One region of the Salinibacterium sp. SWN139 genome, then DNA from elsewhere that is predicted to be linked to it. Evidence: riboswitches for the same ligand, from Rfam matches in the RefSeq annotation. Region 1 holds a riboswitch; each other region holds the start of a gene.
The links. Region 1 has a riboswitch for thiamine pyrophosphate ahead of I6E74_RS10800 (MFS transporter). Riboswitches for the same ligand answer to the same signal wherever they lie in the genome.
Positions count from the first base shown of each region.

Region 2: linked by a shared signal. The riboswitch ahead of I6E74_RS06560 (ECF transporter S component) and the one ahead of I6E74_RS10800 (MFS transporter) in region 1 are both predicted to bind thiamine pyrophosphate.
Region 3: linked by a shared signal. The riboswitch ahead of thiM (hydroxyethylthiazole kinase) and the one ahead of I6E74_RS10800 (MFS transporter) in region 1 are both predicted to bind thiamine pyrophosphate.

Region 1 covers NZ_JADYWV010000003.1:174,135-181,127, reverse strand. Annotated here, with positions in the region: gene I6E74_RS10815 (DUF2510 domain-containing protein) at 1-361, shown strand, start outside; gene I6E74_RS10810 (heme-binding protein) at 453-941, shown strand; gene I6E74_RS10805 (Ppx/GppA phosphatase family protein) at 1,010-1,999, shown strand; gene I6E74_RS10800 (MFS transporter) at 2,037-3,380, opposite strand; TPP riboswitch at 3,371-3,480, opposite strand; gene I6E74_RS10795 (iron-containing redox enzyme family protein) at 3,643-4,779, shown strand; gene I6E74_RS10790 (CDGSH iron-sulfur domain-containing protein) at 4,776-5,003, shown strand; gene I6E74_RS10785 (PPOX class F420-dependent oxidoreductase) at 5,029-5,418, shown strand; gene I6E74_RS10780 (VWA domain-containing protein) at 5,735-6,993, shown strand, end outside.
Region 2 covers NZ_JADYWV010000002.1:292,942-299,934, forward strand. Annotated here, with positions in the region: gene I6E74_RS06550 (DUF3097 domain-containing protein) at 1-354, shown strand, start outside; gene I6E74_RS06555 (LLM class F420-dependent oxidoreductase) at 367-1,293, opposite strand; TPP riboswitch at 1,320-1,428, shown strand; gene I6E74_RS06560 (ECF transporter S component) at 1,462-2,088, shown strand; gene I6E74_RS06565 (ABC transporter ATP-binding protein) at 2,160-3,524, shown strand; gene I6E74_RS06570 (energy-coupling factor transporter transmembrane protein EcfT) at 3,521-4,276, shown strand; gene I6E74_RS06575 (ATP-binding protein) at 4,269-4,796, shown strand; gene I6E74_RS06580 (hypothetical protein) at 4,793-5,407, opposite strand; gene I6E74_RS06585 (metallopeptidase family protein) at 5,454-5,804, opposite strand; gene I6E74_RS06590 (CotH kinase family protein) at 5,912-6,993, shown strand, end outside.
Region 3 covers NZ_JADYWV010000002.1:935,654-942,646, forward strand. Annotated here, with positions in the region: tRNA gene I6E74_RS09665 (tRNA-Pro) at 228-301, opposite strand; gene I6E74_RS09670 (bifunctional hydroxymethylpyrimidine kinase/phosphomethylpyrimidine kinase) at 378-1,871, opposite strand; gene thiE (thiamine phosphate synthase) at 1,868-2,596, opposite strand; gene thiM (hydroxyethylthiazole kinase) at 2,593-3,402, opposite strand; TPP riboswitch at 3,394-3,485, opposite strand; gene I6E74_RS09685 (MDR family MFS transporter) at 3,667-5,175, shown strand; gene der (ribosome biogenesis GTPase Der) at 5,360-6,880, opposite strand; gene cmk ((d)CMP kinase) at 6,895-6,993, opposite strand, start outside.

The DNA.
Region 1 (6,993 bases):
TGGATCTGACCGACAGCGTTGGTGGGATGGTCAAGTCTGGACAGATAAATTCCAGGACCAAGAGCCTCTGGAGGGCGGACTCGGTGGCGTCATCCACAGGATCGAAGCAGAGGCCGCGGCAGGTGCTCAGCCTCGACCAGCAGCGACCGGCGCGACTTACATTGTGCTTCAAGTCATTCTTAAAGAAAAATTCTTGGGCACTGGATCCGGGAACCTCACCGAACTCGAGCAGGCTGTAAACGCTCAGGCGGCACTTGGTTATCGGCTGCATACCATCACTACCGCGTCATCGGGGAGCAAGGGTCTCGGTGGTGGTGACCGTATTCAGGCAACGATGGTCTTCGAAAAGCTCTCCTACTAGGGGCTTGCCCCGTACGACCCGGGATCCCGCCCCAGCGAGCGGACTCTCTAACCGTCAGGCTCATCCGAGGCCACAGGCGTAGGGTGACGGCATGACCGAAAAGCAGCCGTACACCGTGATTTCTGAGCATGATGGTTACGAAGTGCGGTTGTATCCCGCGCACATTTTGGCGCAGGTTGAGGCTGATGGTTCGTTTTTCGAGGCCGGCAACCAGGGCTTTCGTCCGCTCATCCGCTACATCAGTTCCTCCAATATTTCGATGACGGCACCAGTCATTCAAGCGCCGGGCGAATCGAAAAAGTACACCGTGAGCTTCGTCATGCCGGCGGGTGCGACGAGTGTTCCCGCGCCTCGCGATGCCACCGTGCGCACCACCGATGTCCCCGAACAGCGGGTGGCCGCTCGCCGATTCAGCGGCGGCTCCAACGAAGAGAAATACCAACAGAATGCGGATGCTCTGCTCGCCGCCCTCAACCGTGACTGTGTTGCACCCCAAGGTGCCGTGTATTTCGCCCGCTATGACCCGCCGTGGAAGCCCGGATTCTTGAAGCGAAACGAAGCTCTCGTCGTCGTTCGCTAGCCCCACCCGCTAGATCGCGCCCGCTAGCCGCACCAGCCGGCCCCGCCCACCGCACTTCAGGAGAACCCATGACTCGCGTCGCTGCCATCGATTGTGGAACCAACTCGATTCGCCTCCTTATAGCCGACCTCGATGGCCACGGCGGACTCACCGACGTCGTGCGCACGCTTGAAGTCGTGCGCCTCGGGGAAGGCGTCGACCGCACCGGGCGGTTCAGCCAAGGTGCCCTCGATCGCACCCTCGCGGCGGTGCGACGCTATGCCGAACTGTGCAGCGAGCACGGCGCCGAGCGCATACGGTTCGTTGCGACCTCTGCCACGCGGGATGCGAGCAATCGTGCTGAGTTCACCGACGCGGTCGTCGCGATTCTTGGTGTGCCGGTCGAAGTGATTCCTGGCACCGAAGAAGCCGCGCTGTCCTTCCGCGGAGCGCTCACGGCGTTGCCGGCATCCGGGTCTGACGCCACAACCGACTCCACAACAAACCCCGCGCCAGCACCCCAACACCTCGTCGTCGACCTCGGCGGCGGCTCCACTGAGCTCGTGATCGGTGGCGACATCCCCGAAGCGGCATATTCGATGGATGTCGGCTGCGTGCGACTGGCGGAACGCAACATCACCACCGATCCGCCCTCCGAACCGGAGCTCGCCAACATCCGTAACGACGTCAGCGCGGCCTTGGATATCGCCACGGCGACGGTCGATCTCTCGAAAGCAACCGAAGTCATCGGTGTCGCCGGCACCGTCACCACGATCACCGCGCACGCCCTCGAGCTCACCAGCTACGACCCCGTCGCGATCAGCGGCAGCCGGTTGCCCCTCGCAGCGGTGCTCCGATCTTGCGAAGCGCTCACCCTCATGCCCCGCGCCGAACGCGAAGCGCTTCCCTACATGCACCCCGGCCGTGTCGACGTGATCGCCTCGGGGGCCGTCATCTGGGCCACGGTGCTGCGTCGAGTGGCGGATGCCGCGGCTGCAGCAGGCCACCCGCTCGAGTGGGTCACGACCAGCGAGCACGACATCCTCGATGGCGTCGCCCTCTCACTCGCGACTGACTAGCTGAGGGGTTGCCAGCTGGACGGACTGGCTCCGCTAACTAAGCGAGCGGTGCTGACTCACCAGCGTCGAGGTCGACCCGCGCCGTCTCGGGCCCGAGGAACGCCCCCACGGCGATCAGCACCCCGCCGAGCGCGAGTAGCGCAGCCACGGCGCCCTGCTGCCCGAGCACGCTCTGCAGCGCGGGCAGGTAGTACGGGTAGAGCGCCGGGATCACGATCGACAGGCTGTACCCGACCCCGTAGCCGCTCGCGCGCACCGAAGTGGGGAACCGCTCCACGAGGTACGCCCCGACCGGTCCGTAGGCCGAGACCGTCACGACTTGCAGCACGACCACTCCGAGCACGAGCTGGCCCAGGCTGGGTGCCGCGAAGACCGCGAGAAAGGCGAGTGGCCCCGCAGCCGCCGTCAGCATCCCGAAGCCGATAAAGAAGCGTCGCCGCCCCGTGAACGTCGAGAGGTGACCGCAGGCTGCCATCGTGAGAGCGGATGCCGCGGTGCCGATCATCATCGTGAACGACAGGGTTCGACCATCCAATGTCCCCGTCGCACCCAGCGCCCCCGCGCCGGAGCCAAGCTGCCCAGCCAGCACCGGAATCGCCATATTCGTGAGCAACCAGAGCCCGCTCATCATGATGAACACCTGCCAAAGCGCACGACGGTGGCGACCCACCAGAATCTCTTTCAGCGGGTTCGCGCGCTGCACCGGTCGCTTCCATTGCGGCGACTCTTCGACGCGCGCACGGTAGTAGAACAGCATCGTGAACGCGAGCAGTGATCCAAGCACGAAGAGCGTTCGCCAACCCCACTGGTTATAAGCGGCGGCGTCGAGCACGCTCTGCAGCACAAACACCATGCCCGCGATCGAGGCGTTGGCCCAGGGTGACATCCACATGATGAGGCCGCTGACGAGGCCGCGCCGTTCGGGCCGCGACCATTCCATCGCGAGGGGGATGGCGGAGGTGTATTCGCCGCCAAGGAAGATGCCGCCGATAAACCGCAGCAGCAGAATTGCCGCCAACGTGCCGCCGCCGAGCACGGTGTGGTCGGGCACGAACGCGATCAGCAGTGTCGTGAGCGCGACACCGAGTAGAGCGACCTTCGTGGTTGCCGTTCGCCCGATTCGGTCGGAAACGGACCCGAAAATCGCCGCCCCGATCGGTCGGCCAAGCAGGGTTGCGACAAAGATCAGGCCGGCGTTTTCGACCAGATTGTCCGAGCCAAACAACTGAGCGGATGCGGGAGCCAGCGCAATGACCGGCAAGAAGATGTCGAACTGGTCGACATAGTTGCCGAAGATCCCGCCGCGCACAGCGCGACGTGTAGCTAACGGAGCCGCAGGGGAGGCAGACGGAACAGCGGAGATCGAATGTGTGGGGCGCATGAGCCGTACTTCCTTCGCCGGCATTACCCGGTAGGTTCGACGGTCGAAGCTGCGTCAGCTCCCTCTCAGCCCCTGCATTAGGGCTCCCGTGGGGACGCCACCAACCTAACACTCCGCTGCGGTCAAAAAACCGGCAAAGTCCCAAGAATCGCGCAGCAATCTTCCAGCCCGACCGTCAAAGATTCCATGAGTAAAGCTGAACGATCGGCGGAGATCGTACAACGATTCAATCCCCACTTTCAGATGAAAAGGAGAGGTCATTATGGCCACAAGCGAGAACTCTCTTCCCGGAAATTCGGCAGAGTACGACAAATGGTGCAATGAAGAGATCGAGGCCCGTGGCCCGATTAGCGAGCTGCTGCTTGACGCCTTTTCACAGCAGAGCAAACCGCAAGAGATTGTGGGATTGCCTGAAGCTGTAGCGTCCGCTGTCGAAAGCGGCCGGGATTTCATTCGCGATGAAGACGTGCAATTGTCGCTGTTCCTGCTCTATGGCCTCTACTACGGGGCCGTGGTGGAAAATGGCGATCGCTGGGAGTGGGATCTGGGCACTATCGCGGCGCGCCTCGATCTTGAGCAGGCGTTCGAGGCGCAGCTCCGTGCGGTGGTGACCATTCCGGAGTTGCCGAACGCTGCGGACGAGGATGTCGCTGCCGCCCTTTTTGAGTTCACCAGCGCAGACTCCGGCCCGAGTCTCTCTCGCTATGTGGCAAAGAAACTCACGGCGGATCAAGCCCACGAGTACTTGGTGCAGCGCTCGATCTATACGTTGAAGGAAGCTGACCCGCACTCCTGGGCAATTCCGCGCCTTCGCGGTCGGGCCAAGGCGGCGCTGGTCGAGATTCAGTCCGATGAGTATGGCGCCGGGCGCCGAGATCGGATGCACTCCGAAATTTATGCTCGCACCATGCGCGGTGTGGGGCTCGATTCGCGGTATGGCGCGTACCTCAACTACGCGCCAGCAATCACGCTGGCGTCGTTCAACATGATGTCGATGTTTGGGCTCCATCGCCGACTTCGCGGGGCCATCGTCGGTCACCTGGCGGCATTCGAAATGACGTCATCGATCCCCAACAAGCTGTATGCGCGTGGCTTCCGCCGCCTCGGTTACGGAGACGATGTCACCGAGTACTTCGATGAGCATGTGGAAGCCGATGCGGTTCATGAACAGATTGCGGCGCGCGACTTGGCTGGCGGTTTGGCGGAGAGCGAGCCAGCGTTGCTGAGCGAGATTTTCTTTGGCGCGGGTGCGTGCCTCCTCCTTGACGAGTGGGTGGCGAAGCACATGCTGGAGTCGTTCGAGGCCGGGCGTTCGTCGCTTCGAAAGCCTCTCGCGGCGCTGACGACCGGCGACTTCGCGAACGATTCCAACCCGATCGGAGAGGTGGCGGCACGATGAACAAGCAGTCTCACAATTCCCCTGAGGCGCGCGGCTCTGACGATGTCGAAGTGGTTGCTTGTGCCGACGGACCGCTTCTGGTTCGAGGCACAATTAATTTGCGATCGTCAGACGGCGAGCCCATTCCTCAATCACGGCGCACCGTCGCGCTCTGCCGCTGTGGAGTCTCAGACATCAAGCCGTTTTGTGATGGAACTCACAAACTCGTCAACTTCAAGGCGTAGTGGCGCAGGCGGCGATAATGGGGAGATGACTTCTCCTGAATTCTCCGCTCTGGCCACCGAGCCTTATGTGTCGCTCACTACTTTCCGCAAGTCGGGGGATGCAGTCTCCACCCCGGTGTGGATTGTTGCGGATGGCGATCGCATGTTTGTCACGACGGCGCCCCATTCGGGCAAGGTGAAGCGCATCGCTCATACTGATCGCGTCGAACTGACCGCGTGCGACATGCGTGGCACGATCACCGAGGGTGCAGCCACGGTGCCGGCGACAGCGAGTGTTCATCATGATGCCGAGACTTTGGATGCCATGGATGCGGCTCTCAAGAAAAAGTACGGTGCCAAGTACACCGCAATCCGTCTCGCGCAGAAGCTTCGCGGCACTGCAGGGCAATCCGTTGCGATCGAGTTGCGCGCGTAGGTTCGCATCATTTGAGGAACGAGTGCAGCCTCTGATCAGCAGGTTGTGGCGCGGGCGACGGGAAACTACCGTTGCGGCAATGAACGGCGTTAGAGGCCAGTAAGCACTTTATCCCCATGCAAAGATCTTGCGCGAGGAGAGAAAGTCAGGCGTCTCACCGGGATATTCGTTGGTTTCACGCAACGATACTGAGAATAACCTGTGTAAGGCCGTTTTATTGAAGCGAAATTGTGTCACTATTGTGTAGGCCCCCGAAAGGGGGTCAACTCTTGGTTCCCCCGAAATCAAGTGCACCCGTGATCGATGGAGTCCCCCTGTGTCCCGACCCCGCCACCGTTCCAGAACAATTAAATCCTGGTTCCTCCGCGCTAGTACACCCGTCCTCGCAACCCTGCTCACCCTGTCCCTCGCCGGTGGTGGCGCTCTCGTAGCGCTTGCTGCCCAGAACAAGCTCGACGATTTTGTGGCCCAGACTTTCGGATGCCCGAATGCCACCGAACTTGTCGTCGTCACCGATCCCACCATTTCGTCGACCGTCCAAACCGTCGCGAATGCTTTCAATGCGGAGCACGTTGGTCAGTGCCTCTCGGCCACAATCGTGACGCAGCGCTCCGCGGATACCGCGGCATTGCTGGCATCCGGCACCTCCACTGGTGCTGACGCCTGGATTCCTGATTCGCCGATTTGGTTGAACCGAGTGGAAAGCACCGCGACCGCTCTCGGACGCGAAATCCCCAAGACGCAGGAGTGGGATTCGATCGCATCGAGCCCGCTTGTGCTGGCAACCCCGGCCGTGAAGGTCGCTGAATTCGAAGCGTCGGAGGTGGGCTGGGGTGCGATCCTCGACGGTCGGTACCGCACGCTTCTGCCCGACCCCGAGTCGTCATCGTCCAGCATGATCGCGCTCGCGACTCTCAATGATCTTGCTGCGGATGGCGATGCTGAAGACTTTGATCGTGTGCTGATGAATCTCGGGCGCTCGATTCCCGATTCGACAAAGGCGGCGTTCGCTGAGCTTCAGATCTCTGACTCACGAACGGTTGCTCTCGCGACGGAACGAGAGATCGTGGAGCACAACGCGTCGAGCCCTGACGAGCCTCTGGTGGCGCTCTACCCGTCCGAAGGAACTGTTGCGCTGACCTATCCGTTCGTGGTCGTGGAGAACTCCACTCTGAGCGAAGTTGAAGCCTCGCGCCTCACCGAAGAAGAACAAACGGAGCTCGCTGAGATCGAAACGGCGCGCACGAAGCTGCTTGAGGAGTTCGCTGATCTTGTTCGCGGCTCTTCGCAGGTATTGAACGCCGAGGGCTTCCGCGATAACGCTGGTGAAGGTGAGATCCTCGCTTCCGGTGTTATCGCCGCGCCCGTAGCCACCAAGTCGGTGGGAGACACCGACGAACTCGTCAGTATCCTGCGCAACTGGAACTCTCTCAACCTGCGCTCACGCATCCTCACGGTTGTTGATGTGTCAGGTTCCATGCTGGAACGAGCGTGGGATGGTCAGCGCCGCATCGAGATGTTCCAGAACTCGGCTGAGGATGCCTTCAGCACGCTTTCAGAGGATGATGAGCTGGG
Region 2 (6,993 bases), on a different contig from region 1:
ATCTTGGTAGATCACCTTGTTCCCGGCTCGAAGGAGAGCCGAATTGCGGATGCCGTGGGGCGCGGCAAGTACGGCAAGCATGCGCTTGTGGTCGGTCATCCATTCGTCGATGTCTGGCAGGCAGTGAAGCCGCAAAGCCTCGGAATTGCTGCCTGGCCTACGGTGCCGCGCACGATCGAGTGGAAGCACGGCATCTGTGAAACATTCGGCTGGCCGCATGAAGACCAAGCCGATATCGCCCGCGCGTGGCAGTTCATTCTGTCGAAGGTCACCAACTTCGGTGACCTTGAGCCAGCGCTCTTGGGGCGCGTTGAGCACCTCATCGACTTTGTCACGGTCGATCAGGATGCCTAGCGCCGAGCGCGCTTAGTCGAGTTGCGGCGCGACCTCGCGAGCGAGGAAGTCGAGCTGGTCGAGATCGTGGAAGTCCATGATCTGGAAGTACACGCGAGTGAATCCGAGGGCCTGCAGCTCTGAAATCTTGTCGACGACCTCGCTGGCAGTTCCCGCGAAGCCGCCAAGACGCAGGTCGGCGGGAGTTGAGTTGGCTGCGGTAGCACGCGCTTCGATCTGAGCTTCGGTGGCGCCGACAGCAGTCGTGCCAGCAATGGAAAGTACGAGGGTGGCGGGGTCGCGGTCGAAGTGCTCGCACGTGGCACGCACGCGGTTGATGCGCTCCTTCAGCGGTGCGATGGTTGCGAAGCCCGCGTTGTATTCGGCGGCGAACTGAGCGGTGAGCGCCGGCGTACGGCTTGGACCGCTGCCGCCGATGATGATCGGTAACGGGTTCTGCACGGGCTTCGGCAGCGCGGGAGATTGGCTCAGCTGGTAGTGCTTGCCCTCATACGAGAAGGTCTTTCCCAGCTCCGTTGCCCAGATGCCGGTGATCACGTCGAGCTGCTCCTCGAGCATCCCGAATCGCTTCGCAGGAAAAGGGATGCCGTACGCAGCATGTTCACGTTCGAACCAGCCGGTGCCGAGCCCGAGCTCCACGCGACCGCCCGACATGTCGTCGACTTGAGCTACCTGAATGGCCAAAATTCCCGGATGCCGGAAGGTCGCCGAGGAGACGAGGGTCCCGAGTCGAATGGTCGAAGTCTCGCGCGCAAGCCCGGCCAGCGTCGTCCACGAATCAGTGGGGCCGGGCAGTCCGCCGTTGCGGTCATCCATCGTCACATAGTGGTCGGAGCGGAAATACCCGTTGAAGCCGAGCTTCTCTGCCGCTTGCGCCAGCACGAGCTGATCGGTGTAGCTGGCGCCGTTCTGAGGTTCGGTGAAGATGCGGAAGTCCATACCCCGAGCCTATTGATGATTAGACTGGGTGGCGAACACGGGAGTCCGGTGAGCCGGGCTGAGAGGGAGCTTCTCCAAGCTTCGACCGTCGAACCTGATCTGGATCATGCCAGCGCAGGGAGCAGACACTCTTGAAACCCGTGCCATTCACTAGTGAAAGGCACGAAAGTGACCACAACAGCACCATCCTCTTCCACGGCCGCACCGCTACGTTCACGTTTTCAGTGGCGGGTGATCGACATCGTCGTCGCGAGCGTTATCGGCGTCGCGAGCGGTTTGATCTTCGTTGTCTGGAACGTGGCCTCCACTCCAGCCTTGGCTCCGTTCGCAGCGCTCCTGCCTGGCCTGCAAGCCGTCGGTGGCGGGTTCTGGCTGTTCGCCGGTGTGCTTACGGCGCTCGTCATCCGCAAGCCTGGTGCTGCCATTTATGGTGAGATGGTCGCGGCGTCCGTCTCAGCGCTTATCGGTAACCAGTGGGGTGTACTCACCCTCGTGAGCGGGTTCACTCAGGGCCTGGGCGCCGAGATCGTGTTCGCGGCCTTCCTCTACGCCAATTGGCGCGCCAGCGGTGCGATTCTTGCGGGCGCCGGTGCCGGCCTCGCGATGGCGATTACTGACCTACTGCTCTGGTACCCCGGCTCCGCGCTTCCCTTCATCGTGATCTACACGATTGCCGCCATCGTCGGCGGAATGCTCATTGCCGGCCTCCTCTCGTGGCTCGCGACGCGCGGTATTGCCGCAACGGGAGCGCTCAACCGCTTCGGCGCTGGCCGCGAGATTGCGAAGCGAGTCTGACCCCCACCACGCCTGCTGGTGTCACTGTCGACGGATGGGGGTGGCGCCATTCCAGCAGGCTCGCCTGGGCGGTGCGTGGTCTCGACCTGCGCATTGACCCCGGCGAACGTGTATTGCTCCTCGGCGAATCCGGGGCGGGAAAGTCGACGTTTCTGCATGCCCTCGCCGGAGTAGTTGGCGACGACGAAGGCGAAACAGAGGGTTCGCTTCTCGTCGATGGCGAACATCCGGCCGCTCATCGTGGCCGCACGGGGTTGGTGATTCAAGACCCCGACAGTCAAGTTATCTTGGAGCGCGTCGGAGATGATGTTGCTTTCGGTTGCGAAAACTTGGGTGTACCGCGCGACGAGATCTGGTTGCGCGTGCGCGATAGTCTCGCTGCGGTCGGTCTCGACGTGTCCCTCGATCGCAACACCAGCGCACTGTCAGGTGGTCAGAAACAACGGCTCGCGCTCGCCGGAGTGCTGGCTATGAGGCCCGGCCTGATTGTGCTCGACGAACCGACGGCGAACCTTGACCCTGAGGGGGTGACCGAGGTTCGGGATGCCGTCATCCGGGTCGCAGAATCGACCGGCGCCACGATCGTGGTTGTCGAACATCGCGTCTCCGTGTGGAGCGACGTTGTTGACCGCATCGTGGTACTCGCCGCCGGCGGGGGAGTCATCGCCGATGGCGCACCCGCCGACGTTCTCGCACGGCAGGGCAAGGAGCTCGCCGCTCGGGGCGTCTGGATCCCGCAGTATCCGCCGCCGCGCCCGGTGAGGGCAGAGCGGGGCCCGCAACACACTCTGCTCAGTGCTCGCCAGCTGACCGTTGGCCGGAGCAACCACGCGCTCGGCGCTCCTCTCGAGCTGGAGATTCTGAGCAGCCATGCTCTCGCCATCACCGGTCCTAACGGGGTTGGAAAGTCCACACTCGCCCTCACCCTGGGTGGGCTCTTGCCGCCCGTCGGTGGTGCCGTTGTGGCGAGCCCGGCGCTCGCCACTGGTGCGGGGGAGCATCCGATCCGCTGGAAGTCCCGCGAGCTGTTGACCCGCATCGGAACTGTCTTTCAGGACCCGGAACATCAATTGCTGACGAGCACGGTACGTGCTGAGCTCGAAGTCGGACCGCGGGCGTTGAAACTTCCGGACTCTGAAGTGGATGCTCGCGTTGAGGAGTTGCTCACGAGACTCCGCCTAGACCGGCTAGCCGAAGCCAACCCGTTCACGCTCTCGGGGGGCGAAAAGCGTCGTCTGAGCGTCGCCACAGCCCTTGCTACGCGGCCGCAGGTGCTCGTGCTCGACGAACCCACGTTCGGGCAAGATTCGCGCACCTGGAGCGAACTGCTGGCTCTGCTGGCACGGCTCGTGGATGACGGCAGCAGCGTGATCGCTGTGAGCCACGATCTTGATTTCGTCGCTGCACTCGCCGACTCAACAGTGGTGCTCGAATGATCCCTATCGCGTCGGTGAATCCCGTGGCCAAACTTGGAGCGGGGCTCATCGTGAGCCTGTTCTTGCTCGCCACGATCGATTGGGTATCGGCGACGACCGCGCTGGTGCTCGAGCTTGCCATCATCGCGTTCTTCGGGATTGAGCCGAAACGCTTCTGGCTGCGCACCTTGCCGGTGTGGCTGGCCGCGCCGCTGACCGCTCTCACGATCCTGCTCTACGGCCGCTACGACGGCACCGTGTACTTCGAGTTCCTGTTGATAAGAATCAGCGATGGTTCGATCGAGCTCGCTCTAGCAACCTTCTTGCGCGTGCTCGCGATCGGCCTTCCCGCAGTTGTGCTGTTCATCTCGATCGATCCCACTGACTTTGCAGACGGTCTTGCCCAGCGACTCCGGTTGCCCGACCGCTTCGTTATTGGCGCTCTCGCCGCCGTGCGGATGGTTGGCCTCTTTCTTGAGGACTGGCGCTCGCTCGAACTCGCGCGTCGAGCTCGTGGCGTGGCAGACCGTGGCCGTGTGCGCCGCATTGCCGGTCAAGGTTTTGCGCTTCTCGTGCTCTCGATCCGTAGAGGCAGCAAGCTGTCTATCGCGATGGAAGCCCGCGGGTTTGGCGGCGATACTCCCCGCACCTGGGCTCGGGAATCCCCGTGGGGGCGGGCCGAATGGCTCACGCTGCTTGTGGGCCTTCTCATCGGCGTCACCGCTACAGTCGTTGCTGTGCTCACCGGAAGTTGGAATCTGATTGTTGGCTAACTCGCAGCAGCCTCCGCCTCTGCCTGCTCCGCGCTGGCGGTGCCTCATCGACGGCCGCTCAGGGTCGGGCAAGACAGAGTTGGGCCGCGCCATGGCCGCAGCCTGGCCAGAGGTGCAGCTGGTGAAGCTCGATGATTTCTATCCCGGCTGGGATGGGTTGGATGCCGCTAGCGCGCTCGTTCCCGGCATCCTCACCGAACTGCGGTGGCAAGAATGGAACTGGGTCACCGATTCGCCGGGGCCCTGGCACGAACTCGACGGTGATCGGCCCATCATCCTCGAAGGAATCGGAGCGCTGAGTCGCGCATCCGCCCCTCTTGTCGACCACGGCATTTGGGTCGAGCTAGATGACGCCTCACGCAAGAAGCGGGCACTGGACCGTGACGGAGACTCCTACGCGCCGCACTGGGAGCGCTGGGCCCGCCAAGAACTTCGTTTTATGGCGCGCGAAAAACCTCAAGAACTGGCGGATGAGCTACTCGACGGCGCCGATATCTCCCGCTGGTTCGACAAGCGCTAGTTAGCTTTGTTCCAGACCTGAACGAGATCGGTTCCGCGTGGGTTGACCGTCATGACGTCAGCCTCACACGTGACCACGAGACCGAGCATGTCATCGAAGTCGCTGCGCGGAATCGTGTACGTCAGCTCTTCGACAGGCTCATCGGCGAGCGTGGCCGAGGTGTCAACGGTGTATTCCGACACATCCCAATCGCGAGGGATTGCGACATCCACATTGATAAGAGCCTTGCCCTTTACGGTGCCGGTGTAGGACTGCGTGATCGTCATGATCTGGTCCTTTTTCGGCTCCGCCGTGATCGTGAACACGAGGTCGGAATCAATCGTGACGGCGCCATCGCTGCCCCACGTGAGGGTCTGGCCACCGCTGGGCTCAACCGCCTTGGCAGGAACGTCTTCGGAGGGGAGCTCTGCGAGCAACTTCTCCGAGAGATCGACGGTGTCGAGCGTCCACGTGTGACCCATCGCGCACAATTCCATGGCCGTCGGCGGCTCGCTGGTATCGGCGGGTTCGATCAGTGCGCAACCAGACAGCACCAGCAGCACTGCGGGGGCCATCAACAACGCACTCGCGCGCTTGCTCGAAATCATCAATCCTCCTGAGGTTCGTGACACTCACGAAATCCTACGCGGTCATCGACCCTTGTCGGCTCAACGACGGTTAGGCCCAGCCGAGTTCGTGCAAATGTTGGTCATCGATGCCGTAGTAGTGCCCGATTTCATGAATCAGCGTGATGTTGATCTGCCTCTTCAAATCGTCGAGCGTCGGGCACATCGCTAGTAGTGGCTCGCGATAGAGAACAATGCGATCGGGCAGCTCGCCATAGCCATATTGGCCGCGACTGGTGATCGCGACCCCGTTGTAGAGACCGAGAACGTTGAGGGAGCCGTCTTCTGGGCGATCCTCGGTGACAAACACCACATTCTCAAGACCATCGACAATTTCGTCGTCCAGCGCATCGAGCCCTTCGACCACAAGCGCTTCGAACTGTTTCTGGTCGAGATTTTCCATAGAGCCAGCTTGTCAGTGTCTGCTGGGAAGAATGAGAGTGCGGGTTCCCGAGGAACTCCCGTGGTGGTCTTAGCAAACCGATAGAAACTTTCTTTAGCGTCGCACTCATGCACAGAAAAAAGTTATGGGGCGTAGTCAGCACTACCGTCGTTCTCACTCTCACACTCGCGAGCTGCTCCGTGGGTTCGACGGACACCGCGGGCAGTACAGGGACCACCGACTTTGTGAACGTGAGTCTCACGACTGAAGCGGACTCGTTTTTCGACTCTGCTGTTGTCCACTCGATCGAAATTGACGTCGATAGCGACGAGGTTCTAGCGATGGTCGAGACGTATCTCGATTCCGGTGATAAGGAGTGGCTGGAAGCGACCGTGGTTATCGACGGCACGACCTACGAGCAGGTGGGAATCAAGCTCAAAGGAAACTCGAGTTTGCTTGGAGTAACCGCGGACACTCCCATTGAAGAATTGCCCTGGAGAATTCGTCTCGATAAGTATGTTGACGGACAAAGCATCGAGGGGGTCACCGATGTTGTGGTGCGCTCGAACAACACTGAGACCTCGCTGAACGAGGCTGTTGCTCTTGAGACGTTGAGCGCGGCTGGGTTGGCGAGCGAAGAATCAGTTGCGACACGGTTCTCCGTGAACGGCAGCGAAGAGACGTTGCTTCTCACTGTCGCGGTGCCGAACCAATCGTGGATAGAACGAAACTACGAGGCGGGATTGCTGCCCTCGGATGATGGCATCCTGTGGAAGGCAGAGAGCGAAGGCGATTACTCCTGGTTAGGTGACGACCCGGAGCTCTACACGGACGTGTTTGATCGCGAGGCCGGAGATGATGATTACGAGCCCCTCGTCGACTTTCTCGATGTCGTAAACAACACGACAGACGAAGAGTTTGTCGCTCAACTTCCCGACGTTCTCGACGTGGAATCCTTCGCGCGATACCTCGCGGTTGAAGATCTTATTGATAACTTTGACGACATTGATGGGCCTGGTAACAACTCGTACCTCTATTACGACCCAGATTCTGGGCTCATGTCAGTCCTCGCCTGGGACCATAACTTGGCGTTCGGGACGGTAAACGAAGCCGGCGGAGGCGCGGCGGGCGACGCAGCGCCAGAAGGTGCGCGTCCCGGCGGCGAGCTTCCCGAAGGCGAGCTTCCCGAAGGCGAGCTTCCCGAAGGCGA
Region 3 (6,993 bases), on a different contig from region 1:
CGAGTCCGTGATCAAGCCCCGAACTATCCGCTCGGTCATGCCGGAACCCACGTCATCCTGCTCATTCAAGAACTCGACGTGACCGTCATCAACGCCGCGACCGGAGAGGTCCTGCGGGAGCTCACGATAGATCTCAACCGCGATTATCAGCCCACCGGGGCAAAAAAATAACCCGAACTTACAAAGCGTGAGTTCGGGTTATTCCGATGTCTTACAACATCACATTGTCGGGCTGACAGGATTTGAACCTGCGACCCCCTGACCCCCAGTCAGGTGCGCTACCAAGCTGCGCTACAGCCCGCGACAACTCCACTATCCTAACGCGGAATTTGAGAGCTCGTGTTCACATTGGGGTCAAATGCGGCACTAACGCAAAATCAGTTCGAGCTAACCCCGTGCGCGGCAGCGAAGAACTCGCGTTCGTGCTCCGTGGAGGCCACGAAAGCCACCAGCATCGCATCCCGAACCGGCGGGGTGGCATCTGCGGCGAGCGCCGTCACTATCGTGATGGCCTGCTCGGTGGCATCCGTGAAGGCGTCATCGGCGTAGGTGGTCAGCCAGTCGGCGTAGGGGTGCTCGGCGTGCGCGAGCGGGTGCAGGCGCGAACCGACGTCGTGGTACACCCAGAAGCACGGCAACAGGGCGGCAGCGAGCACCGCATAGTGACCGCGGGCAGCCGTTGCGAGCAGGTGGTTGAGGTACCCGGTGGTGGTCGCACTGGGCGAGGCGGCGAACACTTCGCCCTCGGGGGACCACGACTCGTGCAACTGCAGTTCCGTCACGATGCAGCCTTCAGCGCTTGATGCCCAGAAGGCTTGTTCCGCAGCGGTGGGTGCCAGCCGGGCGGCTTCGGCGAGCGCCCGCGCATAATCGCGCAGATAGAGCGCATCCTGAGCTAGGTACCAGACGAAGTCGCCCCGCTCGAGGGAACCATCCCCCAGCGCCCGCACAAAGTCACCGTTGTCGATCTGAGCGCGGATGCCCGCAATCTCGCCCCACCAGTGCTCCCGCACCTCTGCCGCCGTTGGTGCCGTCTCTACGCCCCCACGCGCCCACAGCCCCGCAAAGTGGTTGATGGGCCCGTGCCCGCTCCCCACTTGCAGCGCTGCACCGGCACGGATGCTCTCGCTCAACCACCGCTTCGACTCCCCCGCCGCGGCAGCCCAATCCCCAGTCGCCGCAATGCGCGTCGCGAGCGCACTCGACAGCGAACAGCCCGTTCCGTGCGTGTTCGTGGTCTCTAGGCGGATGCCGGCGAACTCAGTCACGATCGGTGCGTTCCCGAAACGAGCATCCACGAGCGCGTCCGGAGCCTCGGCCCCACTCAAGTGGCCGCCCTTGGCTAATACGCGCACCCCGTAGGAGGCAGAGACTCGCCCCGCCTGCGCCAGCACCTCGTCCCAGGTCTCGGCGGCAGGCTCCCCCGCAATAATCGCGAGCTCGGGGATGTTCGGTGTCACCAGATCGCTGATCCGCACCAATTCCCGCAGTGCCAGCTCGGCTTCGGTATCCAGCAGGCGATCTCCACTGGTCGCAACCATCACCGGGTCAAGCACAACGAGCGGCGGCTTGACCCGCGCCAGCCATTCCTGCACGACAGCAACGACCTCCGGAGTGCCGAGCATCCCAATCTTCACCGAGTCGATCGTGACGTCGTCGCTGACGGCATCCAACTGTTCCTTCAGAAACGAGGCCGGCGGCACATGCACGCCGCTCACGCCCTGCGTGTTCTGGGCGGTCAGCGCCGTGATCGCCGCCATGCCGTAGCCGCCATTGGCTGCAATCGACTTGAGGTCAGCCTGGATGCCGGCCCCACCCGAAGGATCGCTGCCGGCGATGCTCAGTACCCGCGGTACCCGCACTTTGCTCACGCGTCTTCCCCCTCGTCTTCAGCCCTATCCATGCCGGCCCACGCTGCGGCGAGCGCCCGTGCCGCTTCTCGCGGGTCGGCAGCGCCACAGATAGCGGACACCACCGCAGCACCGTCAGCGCCAGCGGCCCGCAACAACGGAAGATCCTCAAGCCCAATACCGCCGATAGCCACAGTCGGCAGTTTGCTGACTGCGACGAGCTCGGCCATGCGGGCATGCCCCAGAGCATCCGGAGCATCCTTCTTGGTCGTCGTGGGGTTCAGCGCGCCGATACCGACGTAGTCGACCCCGGCAGAGCGCACCCCCGCCGCAAACAGCTGATCCTCGGTAGAAGCGCTCAACCCGACAATGGCATCCGGCCCGACAAGTGCGCGAACGGATGACACGGGCAAGTCGTTCTGCCCCACATGTACTCCGGCGACTTTGGCACCCATTTCGCGGGCCGCTAGGTACACGTCGACACGGTCATTGACGAGCACGGGCACTTTCCGTGCCACTGCGGTCGACACCCGCAAGACGATGTCGAGAAATTCATGGGCGGGAGTGTCCTTCTCCCGAATCTGAACGACGGTCACTCCCCCGGCGACGGCCTCATAGACAAGATCGACCAAGTCATGGCCGGCAGCGCGGGCCTGGGCCGAGTCCGTCACGAGATAGGTCGAGAGGTCGAAGCTCTCGCGAAAACCGTTGCCTACCGCTCTCTCGTTCTCGCGCACGCCGCTCACGCGATCACCGCCCGTTCTGCAATGTCGTCTACTGATACTTCACTCAGGGCATCCAACAGCGCTACCGCGAAACTCCCCGGCAGTGCCGAACGTTCCGCCGCGAGATCGGCCGCTACCGTGTACACGCTCGTCGCCGCTACTGCCGCGGTCAACGCATCCGGAGTCACCGCCGCAAACGCCGCCATGATCGCTCCGAGTGCACAGCCACCACCGGTGACCTTGGTCAGCACCGGATGCCCGTTCGTCAGTCGCACAACGCTCACGCCATCGGTCACGAGGTCAGTCGCTCCCGATACCGCGACAGCGCCGCCGGTCACCCGCGCGAGCATCTGCGCGGCGGTGAGTGCGGCATCCACACTGCTCGTGCTGTCGACACCACGGCCGCCTTCACCGAGCTCGGCGAGCGCCAGAATCTCTGAGGCGTTGCCCCGCACGATGGAGGGCCCGAGGTCACGCAGGCGATACGCGAGCGGTGTGCGCACTGGCAGAGCCCCGATAGCGACCGGGTCGAGCACCCACGGCGTTCCGGCAGCGTTGGCGGCCGTCGCAGCTTCAAGGGCTGCAGCGCGCTGCTCCTCGCGACAGGTCCCCAGGTTGATCAGCACTCCGGATGCCACCCCAGCGAACATGCCCGCTTCCTCTGGGATATCCACCATGGCCGGTGCCGCGCCCACGGCGAGCAGAGCGTTGGCGGTGAAGCCCACCACCACGCTATTGGTGATGCACTGCACGAGCGGCGACGTCGATCTCACCGCCTCGAGCGCGTCTTGAGTGGCGGTCAAAAAGTTTGGTGGCGTACGCGACATGCACGACATCCCTTCGCTAGTTCTAACTAGATCAGGTTCGACGGGTGTGTTCTCAGCCCCGCAGGGCACCCCGTGTCACAAGTTGTGCCTCCACGATAGCGGCTTGGCACGGTGTCGTGTTCGCCTCAGGCGAAAGGCAATGTGGACTATTTCAGTGCCGGATGTCGTTGCACCAAGCGACAATAAAGATGACGCAAGATCTGTGCACCCTTTTCAATCCCGGCTGCTGCTTCGTCCTACCGCTTCACACACGACAGGATTTCTATGACCAGCACGGCGCCGATCACCGGCAGCATCCCTCTTTATGACCCCTACGATGACGGGCCAGCCAGCCCGGTCGACAACAGCGGCCGCAACCGTTTGGTCATCGGCCTGATGCTCGCTGCCACCTTCGTGGTGTTCCTCAACGAAACCTCGCTCGTCGTGGCAATCCCCCGCATCATGGAAGACCTCAACATCGAACCGAGCACCGCTCAGCGGTTGTCGACGTCGTTCATGCTCACGATGGCCGTGGTGATTCCGATTACCGGATTCCTCATCCAACGCTTCACGACGCGTGGCATCTTCATCACCGCAATGTCTCTCTTCACCATCGGAACTCTGCTGGGGGCTATGGCGCCCACCTTTGCCGTGCTGATTGTGGGACGGGTGATTCAAGCCTCCGGTACCGCCATGATGCTCCCCCTGCTGATGACAACCGTGATGACTCTGGTTCCTGCCGCAACTCGTGGCAAGACCATGGGCAACGTTTCCATCGTCATGTCGATGGCCCCTGCCGTCGGACCAACCGTTGCTGGCCTCGTCTTGGCCGTCTTCGACTGGCGCTGGGTCTTCATCGTCATGATCCCCATCTCTGTCACCGCTCTCCTGCTCGGCATCACGAAGGTAAAGAACGTCACCGACCCCCGCAAGGTATCGATTGACATGCTGTCGGTCATCCTCTCGGCCATCGCCTTCTCCGGCCTGATCTACGGGCTCTCCAGCCTCGGAGAATCAGCCGCCGGAGACTCTGTTCTCATCGCCCCAGCCATCCCCATCAGCGCCGGCGCCATCAGCCTCGTGCTGTTCATCATCCGCCAACTAAAACTGCAGAAAACAGACAGCGCCCTTCTCGACCTCCGCACTTTCGCCGCCCCCGGCTTTGCCGTCGCAATCGGCCTCATGATGGTCATGATGGCTGCCCTGTTTGGCACCATCATCCTGCTGCCCATGTTCACGCAAAACGTTCTCGGACTCGAACCCATCCAGAGCGGACTGCTCGTACTGCCCGGCAGCCTCGTCATGGGGTTCTTGAGCCCCTTCGTTGGCCGCCTCTACGACAAGGTCGGCCCGCGCCCCCTCATGATTCCGGGCTCGATACTGGTGAGCGCATCGTTGTGGAGCTTCACGCTGCTCTCCGAAACCAGCTCACCGCTCATGGTCGTCGCCATCCACGTTCCCATGAGCATCGGACTCGCGTTCATGTTCACGCCGCTCTTCACCTCGGCGCTGGGCACGCTCAAGCCGCACCTCTACTCGCACGGCAGCGCCACCATCAGCACCGTGCAGCAACTTGCGGGCGCTGCAGGCACAGCACTGTTCATCGCACTCCTCACGGTGCAGTCGGTCGCCCTTGCCGCTGAAGGCGCGCCAGAGGCGACAGCGCTTGCTGGAGGTGTGCGCCTCGCGTTCATGGCCGGCGGCATTATCTCGCTCTTCGCGATTGTCGCCACGTTCTTCGTGAAGCGTCCCGAATCAGAAATGACTCCGAGCGACGCTCCCGTCGCTCACTAACCGCACGGTGTGAGCGGACCGCCAACAGGCATCCGCTCACTCCCGGGCGTCATACTCCCGGACGTCACACCCCCGCAGCACACCCGGCCGCACTTCCCGACGGTTAACGCACAAACGGCGAGCCACTCTCGAAAGAGAGCGGCTCGCCGTTTGGCGTTAAGCCGAAGCCTGTGACCTCAAGAACCTACTTGCGCTTGCGCTTCTCACGCACACGCATGTTGACCTGGATAGGGCTGCCATCGAAGCCGAAGATCTCGCGCAGTCGACGCGTAATGAATCGACGGTACTGCGGGTCCAGGAACCCGGTCGTGAAGAGCACGAACGTTGGCGGGCGGCTCGATGCCTGCGTACCAAAGAGGATGCGCGGCTGCTTGCCACCACGAAGCGGGTGAGGGTGCTCCTGCGTAAGTTCGGCCAGAAGCGCGTTGAACTTACCGGTCGGAATGCGGGTATCCCACGACGCCAACGCCAGCTCGAGAGCCGGAACCAGCTTCTCCATGTGACGACCGGTCTTAGCCGAGATGTTCACGCGAGGAGCCCAAGCGACGTGCGCGAGGTCCTTGTCGATCTCACGCTCGAGCAGATCGCGACGTTCGTCGTCGAGAAGGTCCCACTTGTTGAAGGCCAGAACGAGCGCACGGCCCGATTCGAGCACGAGGTCAACGATCTTGAGGTCTTGAACGCTGAGCGGCTGGCTGACATCGAAGATGACGACGGCAACTTCAGCTTTTTCCAGTGCAGCGCTGGTGCGCAGCGTTGCATAGAAGTCAGCGCCCTGCGCCAAAGCAACACGACGGCGGATGCCGGCGGTGTCAACGAAGCGCCAGAACTTGCCGCCGAGCTCAATCTGCTCGTCAACCGGGTCGCGAGTCGTGCCGGCGAGGTCGTTGACAACAACGCGCTCTTCGCCAGCGGTCTTGTTGAGCAAGCTCGACTTGCCGACGTTCGGGCGACCGAGGATAGCAACGCGGCGCGGGCCACCCACTTCTTCCTTGGCCACAGTCGAAATCTCCGGCAGCACCGTGAGCACGTGGTCGAGCAGGTCCGCAACACCACGGCCGTGAACGGCGGATGACGGCCACGGCTGACCGAGGCCGAGGCTCCAGAGCGCTGCGGCATCCGATTCCTGGTGGATGTCGTCAACCTTGTTGGCGACCAAAATTACGGGCTTCTTGGTGGCGCGAAGCATGCGCACGACGTGCTCGTCGGTGGAGGTGGGACCAACCGTGGCATCCACCACAAAGAGCACAGCGTCGGCGAGGTCGATTGCAATCTCAGCCTGAGCAGCGACAGAGGCGTCGATGCCCTTAGCGTCGGGCTCCCAGCCGCCGGTGTCGACGATGGTGAAGTGACGGTTGTTCCACTCGGCCTTGTAGTTGACGCGGTCGCGGGTAACACCGGGGGTGTCCTCCACAACAGCTTCACGACGACCGATGATGCGGTTCACGAGTGCTGACTTGCCAACGTTCGGGCGACCAACGATCGCGAGAACCGGCAGGGCAGGCAGGTAGTAGATAGCATCCGGGTCATCGGATGCGGAGTCGAGAACCGCGAGGTCGTCGTCTTCGAGGTCGTAGTCGCTCAGGCCGGCGCGGAGCGCAGACGTGCGCTGAGCAGCCTCTTCTTCGTTCATTCCCGAAAGACGCTCAACCAGATCTGGGTTCAGTTCGGGAAAGTCGTCTTCGGCGGGCGAATGATCGGCCATGGGTAGTCCTTTGTTTACATGCTGGAGCGAACAAAACTCGCGACGGCCGTCACGGTTTGATCGAAGTCAAGATTGGTGGAATCAATGGTGATGACTCCATCGGCGGCGTTCAT